DNA from 3 places in the Lelliottia sp. GFLA7 genome. Region 1 is predicted to be linked to each of the others. Evidence: predicted binding sites of a transcription regulator. Region 1 holds the regulator's gene; each other region holds the start of a gene.
What was found. Region 1 encodes PhoB, which activates phosphate uptake and scavenging genes when phosphate is short. Its sites were predicted from a motif close to CTGTCATAAAACTGNCNNAT; they were not measured.
Positions count from the first base shown of each region.

Region 2: a site for PhoB is predicted at 2,264-2,283, ahead of kdgR (DNA-binding transcriptional regulator KdgR). Genes of this name have one in related genera too.
Region 3: a site for PhoB is predicted at 5,844-5,863, ahead of glpT (glycerol-3-phosphate transporter). Genes of this name have one in related genera too.

Region 1 covers NZ_JBWLAQ010000001.1:1,102,756-1,110,272, forward strand. The annotation lists gene malZ (maltodextrin glucosidase) at 1-663, opposite strand, end outside; gene proY (proline-specific permease ProY) at 797-2,167, opposite strand; gene brnQ (branched-chain amino acid transporter carrier protein BrnQ) at 2,246-3,565, opposite strand; gene phoR (phosphate regulon sensor histidine kinase PhoR) at 3,975-5,270, opposite strand; gene phoB (phosphate response regulator transcription factor PhoB) at 5,292-5,981, opposite strand; gene sbcD (exonuclease subunit SbcD) at 6,286-7,491, shown strand; gene sbcC (exonuclease subunit SbcC) at 7,488-7,517, shown strand, end outside.
Region 2 covers NZ_JBWLAQ010000006.1:108,372-115,888, reverse strand. The annotation lists gene htpX (protease HtpX) at 1-779, shown strand, start outside; gene AC07RN_RS16450 (MFS transporter) at 836-2,209, opposite strand; gene kdgR (DNA-binding transcriptional regulator KdgR) at 2,388-3,179, shown strand; gene AC07RN_RS16440 (YobH family protein) at 3,253-3,492, opposite strand; gene mgrB (PhoP/PhoQ regulatory lipoprotein MgrB) at 3,653-3,796, shown strand; gene AC07RN_RS16430 (YebO family protein) at 3,869-4,159, shown strand; partial or broken gene AC07RN_RS16425 (DUF2627 domain-containing protein) at 5,007-5,151, shown strand; gene cspE (transcription antiterminator/RNA stability regulator CspE) at 5,164-5,373, shown strand; gene ftsI (peptidoglycan glycosyltransferase FtsI) at 5,594-7,312, shown strand; gene rlmA (23S rRNA (guanine(745)-N(1))-methyltransferase) at 7,379-7,517, shown strand, end outside.
Region 3 covers NZ_JBWLAQ010000002.1:720,477-727,993, forward strand. The annotation lists gene ubiG (bifunctional 2-polyprenyl-6-hydroxyphenol methylase/3-demethylubiquinol 3-O-methyltransferase UbiG) at 1-285, shown strand, start outside; gene nrdA (class 1a ribonucleoside-diphosphate reductase subunit alpha) at 636-2,921, shown strand; gene nrdB (class Ia ribonucleoside-diphosphate reductase subunit beta) at 2,973-4,103, shown strand; gene yfaE (class I ribonucleotide reductase maintenance protein YfaE) at 4,103-4,357, shown strand; gene glpT (glycerol-3-phosphate transporter) at 4,381-5,733, opposite strand; gene glpA (anaerobic glycerol-3-phosphate dehydrogenase subunit A) at 5,986-7,517, shown strand, end outside.

The sequences.
Region 1 (7,517 bases):
TTCATCAACGTGGCGATAATCCTCGGTGTCGTATTTATGCACGCTGGGCGCTTTGAATACCGGATTGAGATACAGCGCGGTTACGCCCAGCTTTTTCAGATACGGCAGTTTCTCGCTGATCCCATCCAGATCGCCGCCGTAAAACGTCGATCCGCCCGCCTGAGCGGTCAGCGGCTCATCCCACGCTTTACGAATAATATCGTGCCCTGCAGCGTGATGGTAGTAGACCTTATCCTGCTCAGACGTCCGCTTTTCGCTACGCGCAAACCGGTCGGGAAAGATTTGATAAAAGACCTGATCGTTAACCCACTGCGGACCGTTGTCCGGATAATCGACGGCAAACTGTTCCATTCGCGTCGGCGGGAAATGGCTAAACCCTTGCGGGGTAAACCACAGCTGGCGGTTATTCCACAGCAGCTTAAAGCTGTAGCGACGACGTGGCTGACCGGAGCGTAAATCGATTGTTGCCCGCCACGCCGTGACGCCTGGCTGTGGCTGACTGCGCTGTTTGTGCATCGGCAGCGACGTTTCTTCATTATCGACTTCTGCGCGCAGTGTGACACGCTGGGGCTGATTTTCCCCCGTCAGCCACAGCGTTATCACCAGCTTATCGTTGTTTTGCTTAACAAATGGGGCAACCGGAAGGTGCCAGGCGTTCAACATCACGAATCCCCTTTAATGAAATTGAGGCCACCTTGCCACAGCGTAGTGGAGGATCACTCATCATGAAAAGGTTTATTGGGGGAGGAGGATGGGGGAGGAGAAAAAATGCCCGACAGAGGTCGGGCACGTTTCTTTATGCTTGTGCTAACTGACGCTCGCGGCGGCGTTTAAACACCCAACCGATCAGCAGCAGCGCGATCCAGGCAAAACCGACATACAGCGAAATACGCGTATCCGGATGGTAACCAATCAGGCCGATAATAAAGACCAGGAAGATCAGGCCAACCACCGTCGTCGGCACGCCGCCCGGCACTTTGAATTTCAGCGCTTTTACCTCTTCAGGCGGCAGACGGCGGCGGAACGCAATCTGCGACAGCAAAATCATAATCCACACCCACACCGTCGCAAAGGTCGCCAGTGACGCAATCACCAGGAAGACGTTTTCCGGCATGATGTAGTTCAGATAAACCGAGAGCAGCAGCGCAACGGTCATCACCAGCACGGTGACCCACGGCGTACCGCGACGCGACGTTTTGGCGAACACTTTCGGTGCGTTCCCCTGCTCTACCATGCCGTGAAGCATGCGTCCCACGCCAAATACATCGCTGTTGATGGCTGAAAATGACGCCGTCAGCACCACAAAGTTAAGAATGCTGGCCGCGAACGCAATGCCCAAATGCTGGAAAGTGAGGACAAACGGACTGCCATTAGTGCCCACCTGATTCCATGGATAAATGGACATAATCACAAACAGCGTTCCCACGTAGAACACCAGAATGCGCATCGGCACGGAGTTAATCGCGCGCGGAATGGATTTCTCCGGGTCTTTCGCTTCACCGGCGGTGATCCCGATAATCTCGATACCGCCATAGGCAAACATCACCATTTGCAGCGACATCACCATCCCGAGCCAACCGTTGCTAAAGAAGCCGCCGTTGGTCCACAGATTATGGATCCCGGTCGGCTGTCCGCCGTTACCAATACCCCAGATAATGATGCCAAAACCGACAGCAATCATGATGATAATCGTCGCGACTTTGAAGAAGGAGAACCAAAACTCCAGCTCACCAAATACCTTAACGCTCATCAGGTTGACGCCGCAGATGATCAGCACCACGCTCAACACCCAAATCCAGTTCGGTACCAGCGGGAACCAGACGCCCATATAAATGCCAAAGGCCGTCACGTCGGCAATCGCCACAATCAGGATTTCGAAACAGTAGGTCCAACCGGTGATATAGCCTGCCAACGGGCCTAAGTTTTCCTGCGCGTAGCGAGAGAATGAGCTGGCAGAGGGGTTGTGAACCGACATCTCGCCCAGCGCGCGCATAATGATATACGCCGCCACGCCGCCGATAATATAGGCCAGCAGGACGCTCGGGCCGGCCATTTTGATGGCATCTGCCGAGCCATAAAAAAGACCCGTTCCGATCGCAGAACCCAGCGCCATAAAACGAATATGACGGGTGCTCAATCCACGTTTTAGTTTGTTAGTGCTTTCCATTTAAATCTTGCCATTCAACACGAAAAAAACAAAAAACCACGGGGCCATAAGCCCCGTGGTTAAACAATTTGTGATTGATTAATGCGCGCTGGAAGTGACCTGCCGCCCTGCTGCTCGATCCCAGATAATCGCCAGAATCAGCGCCACAACGGAAGGCATTAACCAGGCCAGCCCCTGCTCTGACAGCGGTAAACGCTGAGTCCAGGCCGGAAGTATACCGCCAATGGCCGACGCTTTAATCCCGTCAAGGATACCAAAAATAAAGCTGATAAACATGGCAGGCGCAATAATTCGGGAGGAATTGTTCCACCACGGGCGGGTGAAGCTTAACACCACCAGAACGATACACGGCGGATAAATCGCGGTCAGCACCGGGATAGAGACCTGAATCAGGTGGCTCAGCCCCAGGTTAGAAACCGCCATCGAAAAGCCGCCGAGGATAAACACCAGCGTGCGATAAGAGAGCGGAACGTACTGCGCAAAGAACTCTGCACAGGCGCATGTCAGGCCAACGGCCGTGACCAGACACGCCAGGAAAATCAGAATCGCCAGCATGAAGCTGCCCGCGCCACCAAAGGTGTGCTGAACGTAAGCATGCAGAATGGCGGCACCGTTTGCGCTCTGATCGACCAGAGATGCGCTATCGGAACCCAGGCGGAACAGCGCCAGATACAACAGTGCCAGACCCGCACCGGCCATCAGGCCAGCCCAGACGGTATACCGCGTTAACAGTCGCGCTTCGGTCACGCCGCGAGAACGTGCTGCGTTGACGATAACAATACCGAACGCCATAGCACCCAGCGTATCCATCGTCAGATAGCCGTTAACGAAACCGTTCGAGAACGCCGCATTCTTATAAGCGTCCATGGCATCGCTGATCGGACCCGCAGGCCAAATCACCGCGGCAACCGCCAGCACAATCAGCGCCAGAATTTTCAGCGGAGCAAGGAAATTGCCGACGGTATCCAGCAATTTACCGGGATAGAGCGAAACCAGAATGACAATCGCGAAGTACACCACGCTGTAAATCAGCAGCGGCAGCGGACCGTCACCGGTCAACGGCGCGATACCGACTTCAAAGGAGACCGTCGCGGTACGCGGCGTTGCAAACAGCGGCCCGATGGCCAGATAGCACACGACTGCCAGTAACACACCGGCCACTTTGCCAATCGGTGCGCTGAGGCTATCCACGCCGCCGCCCACTTTCGCGAGTGCGACAACGGTAAGCACCGGCAAACCCACAGCCGTAATCAGGAAGCCAAACGCCGCCATCCAGACGTGTTCACCCGCCTGCAAGCCAACCATGGGAGGAAAAATGATATTACCTGCGCCGACGAACAGCGCAAAAGTCATAAAGCCCAGCGCGATGATGTCACGCGATTTTAAATGATGGGTCATAGAACCTTACTGCCTGTGGATGTGGTGTTGAAAACGTTGAGATTTTCGCCATCCCTCTCGGGACGATACGGCGGAAAATTAACTCAATTTCAGCGGGATATGCTCCCGTCCTGGCGCAGCGAAGAATAGTTTTTCGGTTTACCGCGCAAATACAGTCGGTCTGACAGTATATGGGGCGCAATTTAAACGCTTATAACGTTTAAAGGCAAGGAGGGATCTTAAAACCAGAACAATATGCCAGCATGGGAAAACAGACCAGCACAATCCGCTAAGTATAAGAAAAACTCATGGCTAATCATGCGAACAAAAAAGCATCAGCCGTATAAAATTCATCCGCGTTTCGCTTGACTGCAAAGCAAACAGGCCAGCAAACGCTGGCCTGTGGAAAGGAAGGCTGACACACCTGCTGTCAGGCACTTTTTTTGGCAATTAATCGTTCCGGGATGACAAAACTGAATCGCGTTCCTTTACCCGGCGTACTCTGAATATCAAGTCGGCTATCGTGATGATTCAATGCATGCTTCACAATCGCCAGGCCCAGCCCACTGCCGCCCGTTTGTCGTGAGCGTGCTTTATCGACGCGATAGAAACGCTCAGTCAGACGCGGAATGTGCTCCGGCCCAATGCCCGGTCCGTTGTCTTCGACGCTAAATTCGGCCCCCGTCGGCACATGCTGCCAGCGCACTACAATGTGGGTGCCTTCCGGCGTGTGATTTACGGCGTTATAGACCAGATTCGATATCGCACTGCGCAGTTGCTCTTCACTGCCGAGAACTTTCAGCGCGCTATCAACCTCAAACGTCAGCTGATGCTTTTTATGGCTCAACGTTTGCGCTTCCCGCTCCACCACGCGCAGCATCATCGGAACATCAATAGTTTCATTCAGTGCCAGGGTCGGGGCGGCTTCAATTTTCGACAGCGTCAGGAGTTGCTTGACCAGTCCTTCCATGCGATGCGTTTGCTCGCGCATCGTATGTAGTGCTTTCTCTCGCGGCGCGCCTTCCAGCGTTTGCTCCTGCATCATCTCCAGATACCCCTGAAGCACGGTCAACGGCGTGCGCAGCTCGTGGCTGACGTTGGCAAAGAAATTACGACGAGCCCCTTCAAGCTGGTGCATTTGGGTCACATCACGCGCCACCATCAACCACTGCTTGTCGCTGTAAGGCATGATGCGAATCTCAAGGTGACGGCCATTATTCAGCACCAGATTGTGCGGGCGAGTAAATTCACGTTTTTTCAGATACAGCGTGAATTCGGGGTAACGCAGAAGGTTCAGGATATTCTGGCCGTTATCGTCTGGCCAGCGGAGTCCAAGCAGCTGTTGTGCAAGACCATTACACCAGAAAATCGTCCCTTCTTCGGTGGTGAGGATCACCGCATCCGGCAGTGATTCTGCGCCGCTACGAAAGCGCTTGATCAGGCTTCCCAGCTCGCGACGACGCTTTTTATTACGCATCTGCATCTGGTGTAAGCCGTAAAGCAACGGCTCCCAGCTTCCGCTCCCCGGCGGCGGCGTCATGCTGCGATCCACCCACAGCCACCACGACAGACGCAGTAAATTCCAGAAATGCCAGATCAACAGGCCGGTCACTGCCGCCAGTAAAAACCACGGCAGATAGCCAAAAATAGCCCCCAAAATGAAGGCCGGGAGACAGCATAAGATCAGTTCAAAAACGAGCCTTTTCCATGACAGACGTTCCAGCACGCGTCACACTCCTGTCAGTGTTCAGAAACGGGTCGAAAAACGATAACCCGTACCGCGCACCGTTTGCACCATGCGATCGTGGCCGCTGTGTTCCAGCGCTTTTCGCAAGCGGCGAATATGCACATCAACCGTTCTGTCCTCAACATACACGTTTGTTCCCCAAACGTTATTCAGCAACTGCTCACGACTGTAAACGCGTTCCGGATGCGTCATAAAGAAGTGCAACAGCTTAAATTCGGTCGGTCCCATGTCGAGCGGATTTTCACCCGTCATCACGCGATGCGACGTAGGATCCAGACTCAGCCCCTGCATCTCAATCACCTCTTCCACCGCCATGGGTGAAATCCGGCGCATCACCGCTTTAATACGTGCCACCAGCTCCTTCGGTGAAAACGGCTTGGTGATATAATCATCTGCACCCGTTTCCAGCCCGCGCACGCGATCTTCTTCTTCACCGCGCGCCGTGAGCATAACGACAGGAATATCGCGGGTCATCGCTTCACGTTTGATGTGTTTGATAAATTGCAGTCCAGAGCCGCCAGGCAACATCCAGTCAAGCAGAATCAAATCAGGCCAGGGTTCGTTCAGCTGATTCACCGCGCTGTCATAATCTTCAGCTTCTATCGGCTGAAAACCGTTTTGTTCGAGCACGAAGCACACCATTTCACGAATTGGAGCTTCATCTTCTACGACCAGAATACGTCTCGCCATACTTTACCCTGTCTTATTGAGGTTAAAAGTTTGTAATGCGGCGTCATTATGCGTCAGATTTATGACAGATTTATGAAAAACATTGCCTCTATGAATAGCAAACTATTGTTTTATTACAGCTGTTATTTCCCCTTCCCTCGACATTTATCGCCATAAAAGCCGCGAAGTTGCCGCATGTCGGCACATCTCACAGCCCCATGCTGACACCTGTAATCATCAGGATTGAGCTGATGCAGCCAACACAGAGGCAGCCTGAAGGATCAAGTGTATAATCCCTTTCACCTTTTTTTGCCACGGATCTGTTATGCGCATACTTCACACCTCGGACTGGCATCTGGGTCAAAATTTTTACAGCAAAAGCCGCGCGGCCGAACACGAAGCGTTCCTGAACTGGCTGCTGGAAACAGCGCTGACGCACCAGGTTGACGCAATCATTGTCGCCGGTGATATTTTTGACACCGGATCGCCGCCCAGCTATGCGCGCGAAATCTATAACCGCTTCGTGGTCAATTTACAGAAAACGGGCTGTCATCTGGTCATCGTCGCGGGCAATCACGACTCGGTGGCAACGCTGAATGAGTCACGCGATATTCTGGCCTTTCTGAATACCACTGTAGTGGCAAACGCCGGGCACGCACCGCAAATCATCAAAAAACGCGACGGCACGCCGGGCGCCGTTATCTGCCCGATTCCCTTTTTGCGTCCACGTGACATCGTTCAAAGTCAGGCCGGTCTGACCGGCGGCGAAAAGCAAAAGCACCTGCTGCAGGCCATTACCGACTACTATCAGCAGCAATTTTTCGACGCCTGCGCCTTGCGCGGTGAAGCGGCGCTGCCCGTTATCGCCACCGGCCATTTAACCACCGTCGGCGCCAGTAAAAGTGACGCGGTACGCGAAATTTATATCGGTACGCTGGATGCGTTCCCGGCGCAGAATTTCCCACCCGCCGATTACATCGCACTCGGCCATATCCACAGGGCGCAGAAGATTGGTGGCAGCGAACATATTCGCTACTGCGGATCGCCCATTTCGCTCAGCTTTGACGAAACGGGCAAACCCAAAAGCGTGCATCTGGTCAGTTTTATCGACGGGAAACTCAGCGCGGTAGACACGCTGGAAGTGCCGGTGACGCAGCCGCTGGCGGTGCTAAAAGGCGATCTGGCGGCCATTACCGCACAGCTTGAGCAGTGGCGCGACGTGGAGCAAATCCCGCCCGTCTGGCTGGATATCGAAATCACGACAGACGACTATCTGCATGATATGCAGCGCAAAATCCAGGCACTCACGGAAACGCTGCCGGTTGAGGTTTTACTGGTGCGCCGCAGTCGAGAACAGCGCGAGAAAATTCTGCTCAGTGCGCAACGCGAAACGCTCAGCGAGCTGAAAGTCGAAGAGGTTTTTGAACGCCGACTGGCGCAGGAAGAGATTGACGACGCGCAGCGCGCCAGACTGAACGAGCTGTTCACCCATACGCTGCATGCGCTCAATGATGAGGAAGAAAACGCATGAAAATTCTCAGCCTGCGTTTGAAAAAC
Region 2 (7,517 bases), on a different contig from region 1:
TGTTGATTATGGCGCTGCTGTTTGGTTTTGGTGGCTCTTTCATTTCGTTGTTGATGTCGAAATGGATGGCGCTGAAATCGGTGGGTGGTGAGGTTATCGAACAACCGCGCAATGACATGGAACATTGGCTGATGAACACGGTTGCTCAACAGTCGCGCCAGGCCGGTATCAAAATGCCACAGGTGGCGATTTATCACGCTCCAGACATTAACGCGTTTGCCACCGGCGCACGCCGCGATGCATCGCTGGTCGCCGTGAGCACCGGGCTTTTGCAAAACATGAGTCGTGACGAGGCCGAAGCGGTTATTGCGCATGAAATCAGCCACATCGCCAATGGTGATATGGTTACCATGACCCTGATTCAGGGGGTAGTGAACACGTTTGTTATTTTCATCTCCCGTATTCTGGCGCAAATTGCTGCCGGATTTATGGGCGGTAATCGTGATGAAGGTGAAGGGAACAACGGCAACCCGTTGATTTATTTCGCCGTTGCGATGGTGCTGGAACTGGTCTTCGGTATTCTCGCGAGCATCATTACGATGTGGTTCTCGCGTCACCGCGAATTCCATGCTGATGCAGGATCCGCAAAGCTTGTAGGTCGGGAGAAAATGATTGCAGCGTTGCAGCGTTTAAAAACCAGCTACGAGCCGCAGGAAGCGACCAGCATGATGGCATTTTGCATCAACGGTAAATCAAAATCGCTGAGTGAAATGTTTATGACTCACCCGCCGCTGGATAAACGCATCGAAGCGCTGCGCCGTGGGCAGTACATCAAATAAAATTTGTTTTAGATAACAAAGCAGGCCGGGAGATGCGAAAATATCTCCCGGCTTTTTTATGCCTCTGTGCGAGGTTGAATCACGCGCAGACCGCTGATAATAGCGGCAATCGTTGCCAATGTCCCAGCGGTAAACAGCGCGATATGAGTCCCACTTTGTCCGGCCAGGTTGAACATGAGTGCGACCAGCGCTGCGCCGATGCTTTGCCCTAACAAACGCGCGGTACCGAGCATTCCACTGGCACCTCCGCTACGATGGCGCGGGGCCGCGGACATAATCGTGTGATTATTGGGTGACTGGAATAAACCGAATCCGGCGCCGCAAAGGATCATTCTCCAGATAATATCTGCATCCGTCGGCGAGGCGGGTAACATCGCGAGAGCGAAAAGACCTGTTGCCATCACCACCAGACCCAATGCCCCCAACAATCCTGCATGCACGCGTTCAATCAGATAGCCTGCGAGCGGTGCCATAACCATGGTAGCGAGCGGCCACGGCGTAAGTAGAAGCCCCGTTTCGACCTCTGTACGCCCCACGATGTTTTGCAAAAAGAAGGGGAGCGATACAAGCGCCAGCATCTGCGCGCAGAACGAGCAAATGGATGTCCCGATCGACAGCGAAAAAAGCGGAATACGTAACAGGTCTACGGGCAGCAGAGGCACCGGCAATGCCAGCTGACGGCGAACGAAAAAGAACCCAACGATCAGCATGGCGATAATTTCTGCGGCGATAAGCCTAAGGGATTGCCCCTGCGCAAAACCGCTAAGCGCAGTGATGAGTAGGCCGAACGTCAGCGCGTTCATCACGGCGCTGGGGAGGTCAAAGCGTGGCATCGCGCTTTTTGCTCCGTTTGCCGGGAGATAACGCAGTGCAAAGAGCAGGGCGACAATACCCAGCGGCACGTTAATCAAGAACAGCCATTGCCACGACGCCACGGAGAGTATGGCTGCAGCAACAGTTGGACCTGCAGCAGATGAAACCGCCACAATGAAGGAGTTGATTCCCATCCCACGGCCTAGCTGCCGCTGGGGATAGATAAGCCTTATCAGCGCCGTGTTGACGCTCATTAACGCAGCGCCACCAAACCCCTGCGCAATACGCGCAATAGTCAGCGTATGCAACGAATCTGATAGTGCGCAAAAGAGAGACGTCAGGGTGAAGACGGCGAGCCCGCACTGATAAATGCGGCGATAACCGAACATATCGCCCAGGAAAGAGAAAGACAGCAAAGAAATAACAATGGCTATTTGGTAGGCATTAACGATCCAGATTGAACTCGCGGGTGATGCGTGAAGATCGCTAGCAATCGTCGGCAGCGCAACGTTGGCAATTGCGCCATCAAGAACGGCCATCGAAATACCAATAATAATGGTGGCAATCGCGCCATAACGTTGCGGCAACGGCAAGCCGTCAGAGGGAATTTTTTCCATAGGAAATGAAACGCTCAGGATGTAATATTTGTTAGTGTCACTATTTTAGCACCGATATTTCGGTTTTATGTCGCAGATTTGTAACGAAGTAAACGCAGAACGATTGCAGCAAGGCAAAGGCGAATTTATAATAAAAACCGGTTCTGATTTTTATAAAACACTCGCAATGAGGTGATAAATGGCAATCGCAGATTTGGACAAGCAGCCAGATTCTGTTTCTTCCGTGCTGAAGGTGTTTGGCATCTTACAGGCGCTGGGTGAAGAGCGCGAAATTGGTATTACAGAGTTGTCGCAACGTGTGATGATGTCAAAAAGCACTGTTTATCGCTTTCTGCAAACCATGAAATCCCTGGGTTATGTTGCTCAGGAAGGCGAGTCTGAGAAATATTCTCTGACGCTGAAGCTCTTTGAGCTGGGCGCTCGCGCACTACAAAATGTCGATCTTATTCGCAGTGCTGATATCCAGATGCGCGAACTTTCTCGTTTGACGAAAGAAACCGTTCACCTTGGGGCTCTCGATGAAGACAGCATAGTTTATATCCATAAAATAGATTCTATGTATAACCTGCGCATGTATTCGCGCATTGGTCGTCGTAACCCGCTTTACAGTACTGCTATTGGTAAGGTACTGCTGGCGTGGCGTGACCGTGAGGAAGTTAAAGAAATCCTCCAGGATGTCGAGTACAAACGTAGCACCGAGCGCACCATCACCAGCACAGAAGAACTCCTGACAGTGCTTGATAAAGTGCGTGAACAGGGTTATGGCGAAGATAATCAGGAACAGGAAGAGGGGCTGCGCTGCATTGGCGTCCCGGTATTTGACCGTTTTGGTGTAGTCATCGCAGGGTTAAGTATTTCTTTCCCGACGCTTCGATTCTCGGAAGAGCGTCTGCACGAGTATGTTGAAATGCTGCATACTGCTGCGCGTAAAATTTCTGAACAGATGGGTTATAACGACTATCCATTCTAGCGTGTGAATCATATGAAACGCCGCATCACTGCGGCGTTTTTATTTGTTGTAAGGGCTATTAAGCGGTGCTTAATTAACCGTTATCCACCACCACCTGGCTTTTGCGCAGAATCGGGCAGTTAGACAAACCAATCACACCGCTGTCAGTGTGTAAATATTGCGCAGTGCTGGTGCCTCTGGCGGTGAGGTACTTACACTGAATACCCAAGCCGGCGGCGTTCTCTTTGCTTCCCACCAGTACGCCATAGCCTGATAATAATAAGCCGATCCAAACAATGGCAAGGACAACAATTGTCCGAATGATTAACCGCATTGCTGCCTCTTTTTTTTACTAATAATAGTATTCAGCCTAATAGTTTCGCTATATAAAACAAGTGCATAATTCTTAAAAAAATTTGATGAACGTAGAGTTAGTCCTTGTTTAAGGTAGCCGTGATAACCTGGACACATCAGGTCAAAAAACGGAGTGTGGAGTGAAAAAAATACGCTGGGTAATTCTGATTATAGTCCTGATTGCCTGTGTCATTCTATGGACGCAGACAATCAATGTGATGTGCGATCAGGATGTACAGTTCTTTAGTGGCATTTGCGCGATCAATCAATTCATCCCTTGGTAGAACACTTTTTCTATAGATCGTTACCTTCCTCTGCGTCAGTGTTAAAATAGATGTTTTTATTGAGGTGGTAGAATGGGTGAGTTACAAAATTCGGGGCTACTGAACGTAGCCTCACTGGCGATCTCTGCAATCATTATGGTCATTGGTCTGGTTTTGTGGTTCTTTGTGAATCGCACCAGCTCACGTACCAATGAGCAGATCGAGCTTCTGGAAGCGCTGCTTGATCAGCAGAAACGCCAAAATGCGTTGCTTCGCCGTTTGTGCGAAGCCAATGAGCCTGAAGAAAAACCGGTGGCAAAAGCCCCTGAAGCCGTGGCCGAAGAAGACGAGGATGATTTTATCCGTCTGGTTGCTGAGCGTTAATCTGCAAAATTAGGGAGGCGGCTGTATCCCGTTATGACCCCTCCCTTAATGCCTATCCAACGATTTCAAACAAATACTTTCGATGCCAGCCGCCTGTGCATTACTCAAACCTTTCCCACTTCTGCACCAGGATGGTTCAAATCCCTCTATTACGCTTTCAGCTGTTCCATGGGCGCAGGGACAGGAGTTACTTCTCCGATGCTACTGTAGCTGATGAGACGTACGAGAATTCCTACGGCAGGCTTCATGAAGCGCAAAAGAGTTTAGCGGTAATGAATAAACATTTTAGAATATAAAAAATTGGTTACTATTTGCGCTTTTGACGTCATGCCATGCCGTAACTATATATTCTGTATTTTTCACGTACCTCTATAGTTTTATTTTTATCGAAACGTTTTGCTTGCCTTGTTATGAAGCAAAGTCACAAAAAGTTCATTATTTTGGTGCAAAGCCACTTTTTCCCATGCGTATTCATTATGCGAGAACTGCGGCGCGAATAAGCATTGTTATTTCAATGTAAACATTTTATCGCTGAGTTGATTTGAGCATAACTTTTCACAAATTGTTCTAACTGTAACAGTGAACCTAATAAACATTATCGGCTTTCTGTCACACCTTAAGTATAGGGAAAACGCTAAAAAATCCTTAAATTACAGTGGCTATGAATTGGATGGCGATACTGAGTGTCTTATTCAGAGTGATATAATGATAACGTTGAGTTGCTCAAAATTTAGCAAGGCGGCATCAGAGTTTGTGCGGCGGATCTTGTCATGTTTAAAAATGGCTTGCCATGATTAACGTTGTATGTGATAACACGGTTTGGGTCAAACGAGGTACAGTTCTGTTTATGTGTGGCATTTTCAGTAAAGAAGTTCTGAGTAAACACGTTGTCGTTGAATACCGCTTCTCTGCCGAACCTTATATTAGTGCCTCAAGCAGTAATGTCTCAGTTTTATCTAGGTCAATGCCTGCGGGCTAAGAAAACAATCTAAGGAATTTTGCAAATGGCAAAGATTAAAGGTCAAGTTAAGTGGTTCAACGAGTCTAAAGGTTTTGGTTTCATTACTCCTGCTGATGGCAGCAAAGATGTGTTCGTACACTTCTCTGCAATCCAGGGTAACGGCTTCAAAACTCTGGCTGAAGGCCAGAACGTTGAGTTCGAAATTCAGGACGGCCAGAAAGGTCCGGCTGCTGTTAACGTAACCGCTATCTGATCGAATCACTGCTGATTCAGAAGCGCTACGGCGCCTCATACTCTGACATCAAGCCTCGCATTTTGCGGGGCTTTTTTATGCACTATTTTTCAAAATGTAACCCTTTACTGTCTGGTTAGCAGTTTGTTGCAAAGCTGCGAGATTAGAATCATTGTTTTCTCCATGCTGATTCGTTTTTTACCGTTAAATCAGGGCGTTGTTTCATTGACCTGGAGCCAGGGTGAAAACGAAACCCTCTAGTTCTGCCGGTAATTTTACCCCGGCACGTTTTGCATTGCTTTGCCTTGCCATTTTTGTGAGCCTTGCGTTTCTTCTGGGACGCGTTGCATGGCTACAAATTATTAAGCCTGACAACCTGGTCAAACAGGAAGACATGCGCTCATTACGTGAAGTGTCGATTGACGCACCACGCGGGATGATTACCGACCGTGATGGCCGACCGTTAGCGGTCAGTGTACCGGTCAGGGCGGTGTGGGCCGATCCTAAAACCGTGTTGGCTAAGGGCGGCGTGGGCTTTGACGAACGCTGGCAAGCGCTCGCGTGTGCATTACATATTTCACTGACGTCGCTGGCTTCTCGCATTAATCACGATCCTAACGGGCGTTTTATCTATCTTGCGCGTCAGGTGGACCCCTCGCAGGCCAAATGGATTGATAAGCTCAACTTGCCAGGGATTAACCTGCGGGATGAGTCACGCCGTTTTTATCCGGCAGGACATGTGGCGGCAAATCTGCTTGGATTTACGAATATCGATGGGCAGGGGATTGAAGGGGTTGAAAAGAGTTTTAACGCGCAGTTGACCGGTCAAGCGGGGATCAGGCGAGTCAGAGAAGACCGCTACGGTCATGTGATTGAGAATTTAACAGAAGTCTCACCGGTTCCTGCTCATAACATTCAACTGAGTATTGATGAGCGGCTGCAGACGATCGCTGAAGATGCGTTAGATAATGCCGTCGCCTGGAACAAAGCAGAATCCGGCGCAGCGGTGTTAATCAATGTTCAAACCGGCGAGATACTTGCCATGGCCAGTTTCCCGGACTTTAACCCTAACAATCGGGATGGCGCCTCGCTCAACGACTTCCGCAATCGCGCCATCAGCGACACCTTTGAACCGGGGTCGACCGTCAAGCCGTTGGTTCTCATGACGGCGCTACATTATGGCATTGTTAAACCTGATAGCGTTCTCGATACCCATCCTTATACGCTAGATGGGCACCGAATCCGCGACGTGGGATATTATCCGGAATTATCGCTGACCGGCATTTTGCAGAAGTCGAGTGATACGGGGGTGTCACGTCTGTCGCTGGCCATGCCGATACAGCACTTGCTCGATACGTATAAGAGCTTTGGTTTTGGTACAACGACAGGTCTGGGTCTCACGGGCGAAAGCAGCGGGCTCCTTCCTCAGCGTAAATTTTGGAGCCAGCTCGATCGTGCCACCTTTGCGTTTGGTTACGGTCTGATGGCGACACCGCTCCAGCTGGCGCATGTTTACGCCACGATCGGAAGTTACGGCCTGGAGCGGCCCTTGTCGATAACGCGCATTGACCCGCCAGTTGTGGGTCATCAGGTTATGCCTGAAGAAATCGTTCATGAAGTTGAACACATGATGGAAAGCGTTGCTTTACCGGGCGGCGGTGGCACAAAGGCTGCCGTGCGCGATTATCGCGTGGCGGTCAAAACGGGCACGGCCAAAAAAATCGGTGATGACGGCAAATATGTCGACAAGTATGTGGCGTATACCGCGGGTGTGGCACCAGCAAGCCATCCGCAGTATGCATTGGCTGTGGTTATTAACGATCCGCAAAATGGTCGATACTATGGCGGGGCCGTTTCGGCACCGGTATTTAGCCAGATTATGGGTGACGTATTGCGGCTCGAGAACGTTGAACCTGATGGATTAGCACCCGATTCCAGCCATCTTGTCGTGATGCGCTAAGGCAGACGTTTTATACCAGAGCGAATAGGGGTACACTTTCGGCCTTTAATATTGCACGGAGTTACCATGTCATTCAGCTGTCCCTTATGCCACGCGCCGCTCACGCCGGCCGAAAATAGCTACATCTGTCCACAGGGGCACACGTTTGATAAGGCGAAAGAAGGGTATGTAAATTTGCTGCCCGTGCAACATAAACGCTCCCGCG
Region 3 (7,517 bases), on a different contig from region 1:
GTGAAACCCGGTGGACAAGTCTTCTTCTCGACGATTAACCGTAACGGGAAAGCGTGGCTGATGGCGGTGGTGGGTGCGGAATATGTGCTGCGCATGGTGCCGAAAGGAACCCATGACGTTAAGAAATTCATCAAGCCTGCTGAATTATTAGGCTGGGTAGATCTGACCTGGCTGAAGGAGCAACACATCACCGGCTTGCACTACAATCCGTTGACCGACAAATTCAAGCTCGCGCCGGGTGTGGATGTTAACTATATGTTGCACACGACGGCAAAAAACGACTAACGTCATTCGTTATTCTTATAAAGATTGCGCGACATCACGTTGCGCAATTCTCACCTCTCGTTGAAGAAATCAGCAGTCGATCAAATTTTAGATTTTTTTTCTAAATTATTGACATGACGTCCAGGCCTTACGATACGAGGACTTAGGGTTTATTACGCTTTAGCAACCTGAAATTAACGTCAAAATCAACTCTTGTACTGAAATGATTCCTTACTAGAATACTCACCATATAGCGTTTTTCTTATCGCAAACCCCCTATATGTAGTATTTATCCACAGAGTTAGCCACAAGTCGGTTCTGTGGATAAGCGGGGGGATATTTTTTTATTTCACGGACAGGTAAAAACCCACATGAATCAGAGTCTGCTGGTGACAAAGCGCGACGGTACTACCGAGCGTATCAATCTCGACAAAATCCATCGAGTTCTCGACTGGGCAGCAGAAGGACTGAACAACGTATCTATCTCCCAGGTTGAACTGCGTTCACATATTCAGTTCTACGACGGGATTAAGACCTCCGATATTCATGAAACCATTATCAAAGCCGCAGCCGACCTGATCTCCCGCGAAGCACCGGATTACCAGTACATGGCCGCGCGCCTTGCCATTTTCCACCTGCGCAAAAAAGCGTACGGTCAGTTTGAGCCGCCAGCGCTGCTCGATCACGTGACGAAAATGGTTGAGCTGGGCAAATATGACGCGCATCTGCTGGAAGACTACACGGAAGAAGAGTTCAAGCAGATGGACGGGTTTATCGATCACTGGCGCGACATGAACTTCTCCTACGCCGCGGTGAAGCAGCTGGAAGGTAAATACCTGGTCCAGAACCGCGTCACCGGCGAAATCTACGAGAGCGCGCAGTTCCTGTATATTCTGGTCGCCGCGTGCCTGTTCTCGAACTATCCGCGTGAAACGCGCCTGGAATACGTGAAGCGTTTTTACGACGCCGTATCCACCTTTAAAATTTCTCTGCCTACGCCGATTATGTCTGGCGTGCGCACCCCAACTCGTCAGTTCAGCTCTTGCGTACTGATCGAGTGCGGCGACAGCCTGGATTCCATCAACGCCACCTCAAGCGCCATTGTGAAATACGTTTCCCAGCGTGCCGGTATCGGTATCAACGCCGGTCGCATTCGTGCGCTGGGCAGCCCGATTCGCGGCGGTGAAGCGTTCCACACCGGCTGTATCCCGTTCTACAAACACTTCCAGACTGCGGTGAAATCCTGCTCACAGGGCGGCGTACGCGGCGGTGCAGCGACGCTGTTCTACCCAATGTGGCACCTGGAAGTCGAAAGCCTGCTAGTGCTGAAAAACAACCGTGGCGTTGAAGGCAACCGCGTTCGTCATATGGACTACGGCGTGCAGATCAACAAACTGATGTACACCCGCCTGCTGAAAGGTCAGGACATCACCCTGTTCAGCCCATCCGACGTGCCGGGTCTGTACGATGCGTTCTTCGCCGATCAGGATGAATTCGAGCGTCTTTATACGCAATATGAGCAAGATGACAGCATCCGTAAGCAGCGCGTGAAAGCCGTCGACCTGTTCTCTCTGATGATGCAGGAACGTGCTTCTACAGGCCGTATCTATATCCAGAACGTTGACCACTGCAACACCCACAGCCCGTTCGATCCGGCTATTGCGCCAGTGCGCCAGTCTAACCTGTGCCTGGAAATCGCTCTGCCGACCAAACCGCTGTACGACGTAAACGACGAAAACGGCGAAATCGCGCTGTGTACGCTGTCCGCATTCAACCTGGGCGCGATCAAGAGCCTGGCTGAGCTGGAAGAGCTGGCGGTGCTGGCGGTTCGTGCGCTGGACGCCCTGCTGGATTATCAGGATTACCCAATTCCGGCGGCAAAACGCGGCGCAATGGGTCGTCGTACGCTGGGTATTGGCGTGATCAACTTCGCCTACTGGCTGGCGAAAAACGGCAAGCGTTATTCCGATGGCAGCGCGAATAATCTGACGCACCAAACGTTCGAAGCGATTCAGTATTACCTGATGAAAGCGTCTAACGAGCTGGCGAAAGAGCAAGGCGCGTGCCCGTGGTTCAACGAAACCACCTACGCGAAAGGCATTCTGCCGATCGACACCTACAAGAAAGACCTGGATGCGATTGTCAACGAGCCGCTGCATCTGGACTGGGAAACGCTGCGTGAGTCCATCAAGACCCACGGCCTGCGCAACTCCACGCTGTCTGCGCTGATGCCGTCAGAGACCTCTTCGCAGATCTCCAACGCCACCAACGGTATTGAGCCGCCGCGCGGTCACGTCAGCATCAAAGCGTCGAAAGACGGCGTGCTGCGTCAGGTTGTGCCGGATTACGAACTGCTGAAAGACAGCTACGAGCTGCTGTGGGAAATGCCGAATAATGACGGTTACCTGCAGCTGGTGGGCATCATGCAGAAGTTTATCGACCAGTCGATCTCTGCTAACACCAACTACGATCCGACGCGCTTCCCGTCAGGAAAAGTGCCGATGCAGCAGTTGCTGAAAGACCTGCTGACCGCCTATAAATTTGGCGTAAAAACTCTGTACTATCACAACACCCGTGACGGTGCGGAAGATGCGCAGGACGATATGGCGCCTTCTATTCAGGACGATGGCTGCGAAAGCGGCGCATGTAAGATCTAATGAAGGGCGGGGATATCCCCGCCTTTATTTCGTAAGACAGGACATCTATTCATGGCATATACCACCTTTTCACAGACGAAAAACGACCAGCTCAAAGAGCCGATGTTTTTTGGTCAGCCGGTCAACGTGGCACGCTACGATCAGCAAAAATATGACATTTTCGAAAAGCTGATCGAAAAGCAACTCTCCTTCTTCTGGCGTCCGGAAGAAGTAGACGTTTCTCGCGATCGTATCGATTTCCAGGCGTTGCCGGATCATGAAAAGCACATTTTCCTCAGCAACCTGAAGTACCAGACGCTGCTGGACTCCATTCAAGGCCGTAGCCCAAACGTGGCGCTGCTGCCGCTGATCTCGATTCCTGAACTGGAAACGTGGGTGGAAACCTGGGCGTTTTCCGAGACGATCCACTCGCGTTCTTACACCCATATCATCCGTAACATCGTTAACGATCCGGCGGTGGTGTTTGACGATATCGTCACCAACGAGCAGATCCAGAAACGCGCGGAAGGCATTTCCCACTATTACGATGAGCTGATCGAAATGACCAGCTACTGGCATCTGCTGGGTGAAGGCACGCATTCCGTTAACGGCAAAACCGTCACCGTGAATCTGCGCGCACTGAAAAAACAGCTGTACCTGTGCCTGATGAGCGTCAACGCGCTGGAAGCGATCCGCTTCTACGTCAGCTTTGCCTGCTCGTTTGCGTTTGCCGAGCGCAAACTGATGGAAGGTAACGCCAAAATCATTCGTCTAATCGCCCGTGACGAAGCGCTGCATCTGACCGGCACTCAGCACATGCTGAATCTGTTGCGCAGCGGCGTGGACGACCCGGAAATGGCAGAGATCGCCGAAGAGTGCAAACAGGAATGCTATGACTTGTTCGTGCTGGCCGCCCTGCAGGAAAAAGAGTGGGCAGAATACCTGTTCCGCGACGGCTCCATGATCGGCCTGAACAAAGATATTCTGTGCCAGTACATTGAGTACATCACCAACATCCGCATGCAGGCTGTAGGGCTTGAGCTGCCGTTCAAAACGCGCTCTAACCCGATTCCGTGGATCAACACCTGGCTGGTGTCCGATAACGTGCAGGTTGCGCCGCAGGAAGTGGAAGTGAGTTCTTATCTGGTCGGTCAGATTGATTCCGAAGTGAACACTGACGATCTGAGCAGCTTCGAGCTCTGATGAGCCGCGTAACGTTAAGCCTTTCCGGTACACAAGTGTTATGCCGGGAAGAACACCCTTCCCTGCTGGTGGCATTAGAGTCGCATCAGGTTGAAGTTGAGTACCAATGTCGTGCGGGTTATTGCGGATCATGCCGCTGTCGTTTAGTGGCAGGACAAGTGGACTGGCTAACGGAACCGCTGGCGTTTATCAACGAAGGGGAAATTTTGCCCTGCTGTTGCCGGGCAAAAGGCGATATCGAAATCGAAATGTAATGCCCGCTTTCGCGGGCATTTTTTTAGCCTCGTTTCTGCATCATTTCCGCATGATGACGTTTTTCGCCAATCATGACGACGATCAGCAACAATACCGCCATAATGCTGCCGCCAATCATCACCATAAAGCCGCCATCCCAGCCGAAGAAGTCGACCGTGTAACCCACGATGGCGCTCGCTGCAACCGAACCACCGAGATAACCGAACAGTCCGGTAAAGCCCGCGGCAGTCCCTGCGGCTTTTTTCGGCGCAAGTTCCAGCGCGTGCAGACCAATCAGCATCACCGGACCGTAAATCAGGAAGCCGATCACAATCATGCAGGCCATGTCCACGCCCGGATTTCCCGGAGGATTTAGCCAGTACACGATTGTGGCGATGGTCACCAGCGTCATAAAGAACACGCCCGTTGCACCACGGTTACCTCTGAACACTTTGTCCGACATCCAGCCGCAAATTAGCGTCCCTGGAATACCGGCGTATTCATACAGGAAATAGGCCCACGACGACTTATCCAGTGCGAAATGCTTCACTTCTTTCAGATAGGTCGGCGACCAGTCGAGGATGCCGTAACGCAGCAGATAAACAAACACGTTGGCGATAGCGATGTACCACAACAGTTTGTTGGGCAGGACGTACTTCATGAAGATCTGTTTTGCCGTCAGCTCTTCTTCATGCTGCTCGTTATAATCGTCCGGGTAGTCGTTTTTATACTCTTCAATCGGCGGAAGGCCGCACGATTGCGGGGTATCACGCATCAGAGCAAAAGCAATGATCGCAATAACGATAGCCCCAAAAGCAGGCATGTACAGCGCCGCTTTCCAGTCGTTAAACCACGCCATCCCCAGCAGGAACAGCAGCGGAGGAATACCACCCCCGACGTTATGCGCGCAGTTCCACACTGACACAATTCCGCCGCGTTCTTTCTGCGACCACCAGTGCACCATGGTACGCCCGCACGGCGGCCACCCCATTCCCTGGAACCAACCGCACAGGAACAGCAGAACAAACATGATGGCAATACTGGACGTTGCCCACGGCACAAAGCCCATAAACAACATCACCGCGGACGCGAGAATCAAACCCGCGGGCAAGAAGACGCGCGGGTTCGAGCGATCCGAAACGGACCCCATAATGAATTTGGAAAATCCATAGGCAATCGAAATGCCCGATAGCGCGAAACCTAAATCACCGCGTGAAAATCCTTGTTCAACCAGATACGGCATCGCCAGCGCAAAGTTCTTACGCACCAGATAGTAAGCGGCGTAGCCGAAGAAAATACCGAGGAAAATCTGCCAACGCAGGCGACGGTACAGCGGGTCGACTTCTGCCTCTGACACGCGCGCCTGATGCGGCGCAGGTTTGAAGATACTGAGCATTAGAGCCTCCGTGGCCATGTCATAAATTTTCGAGGTCGTGTGGCCCCCCGATTCCAGAGGCCGCGATGTTAAAAAATCACAGCGATTGTTACTGTGAATCAACGCACAGATTGTTACAGAAATATGACAACATGAGCAAATAAGCGCATGAGATCACGCTTTAGTTTCGTATTGCGCTCGATTATGTTCGAAATCAAACAAACTACACTATTAATGTGGCTGAATAGTAAAAAACGAACATGAGGGAAGATAATGACACTCCGCGATCCTCGTTATAGCGATGTGATTATCATCGGCGGCGGCGCAACAGGTGCTGGTATCGCACGAGACTGCGCCCTGCGCGGGCTAAAGGTTACGCTACTGGAACGTCATGATATCGCCACCGGTGCGACCGGGCGAAACCATGGCTTACTGCACAGCGGGGCGCGCTACGCGGTGACCGACAACGAGTCCGCCCGCGAGTGCATCGCAGAAAACCAAATTCTCAAACGCATCGCCCGTCACTGCATTGAGCCTACCGACGGCCTGTTTATTACCCTGCCCGAAGACGATCTCGCGTTTCAGCAGACCTTCGTCCATGCCTGCACCGAAGCGGGTATTCGCGCCGAAATGCTCGATCCTGCGCTCGCCAGACGTCTTGAACCTTCGGTGAATCCCGCGCTCATTGGCGCAGTGAAAGTGCCCGATGGAACCGTCGATCCGTTCCGCCTGACCGCCGCCAACATGCTTGACGCGCGCGAGCATGGCGCAATCGTTCTGACGGCGCATGAAGTCACCGGTCTTATCCGCGAGGGTGATACCGTGCGGGGTGTGCGCGTCTATGACACGCTTTACGGCGAACATAGCGAGCTGTATGCCGACGTGGTGGTCAACGCCGCCGGAATTTGGGGTCAGCTCATCGCAGAATATGCCGACCTCTCCATCCGCATGTTCCCGGCCAAAGGCTCGCTGCTGATCCTCGATCACCGCATCAACAGTCACGTCATTAACCGCTGCCGCAAGCCGTCCGACGCAGACATTCTGGTGCCTGGCGATACCATTTCGCTGATTGGTACCACATCCATGCACATCGACTATAACGATATCGACTGCAACCGCGTCACTGCCGAAGAGGTGGATACCCTGCTGCGTGAAGGCGAAAAACTGGCTCCGATCATGGCGCAAACGCGCATTCTTCGCGCGTATGCCGGCGTACGTCCGCTGGTAGCCAGCGATGATGACCCCACCGGGCGCAACGTCAGCCGTGGGATTGTCCTGATGGATCACGCCAAACGCGACGGAATGGAAGGTTTTATTACCATCACCGGCGGCAAATTGATGACTTATCGATTGATGGCCGAGTGGGCGACAGACGCCGTGTGCCAGAAGCTGGGCAACACGCAGCCCTGCTCCACGGCGCAACGCCCTCTGCCAGGCTCGCAGGAATCCAGCGAAAAAACGCTGCAAAAAATTATCTCGCTCCCCGCACCACTGCGCGGTTCGGCCCTCTACCGGCATGGCGATCGCACGCCAGCCTGGCTCGGCCAGAGCCGTCTCAGCCGCAGCCTGGTGTGCGAATGCGAAGCCGTAACGGCGGGCGAAGTGCAATATGCGGTTGAAAATCTGACGGTCAATAATCTGCTCGATTTACGTCGCCGGACTCGAGTCGGCATGGGGACCTGTCAGGGAGAACTGTGCGCGTGTCGCGCTGCCGGGCTTTTGCAGCGCTTCAACGTCACCACATCAGCACAATCGCTCGCGCAGTTGAGCGAGTTTCTCAACGAACGCTGGAAAGGCGTGCAGCC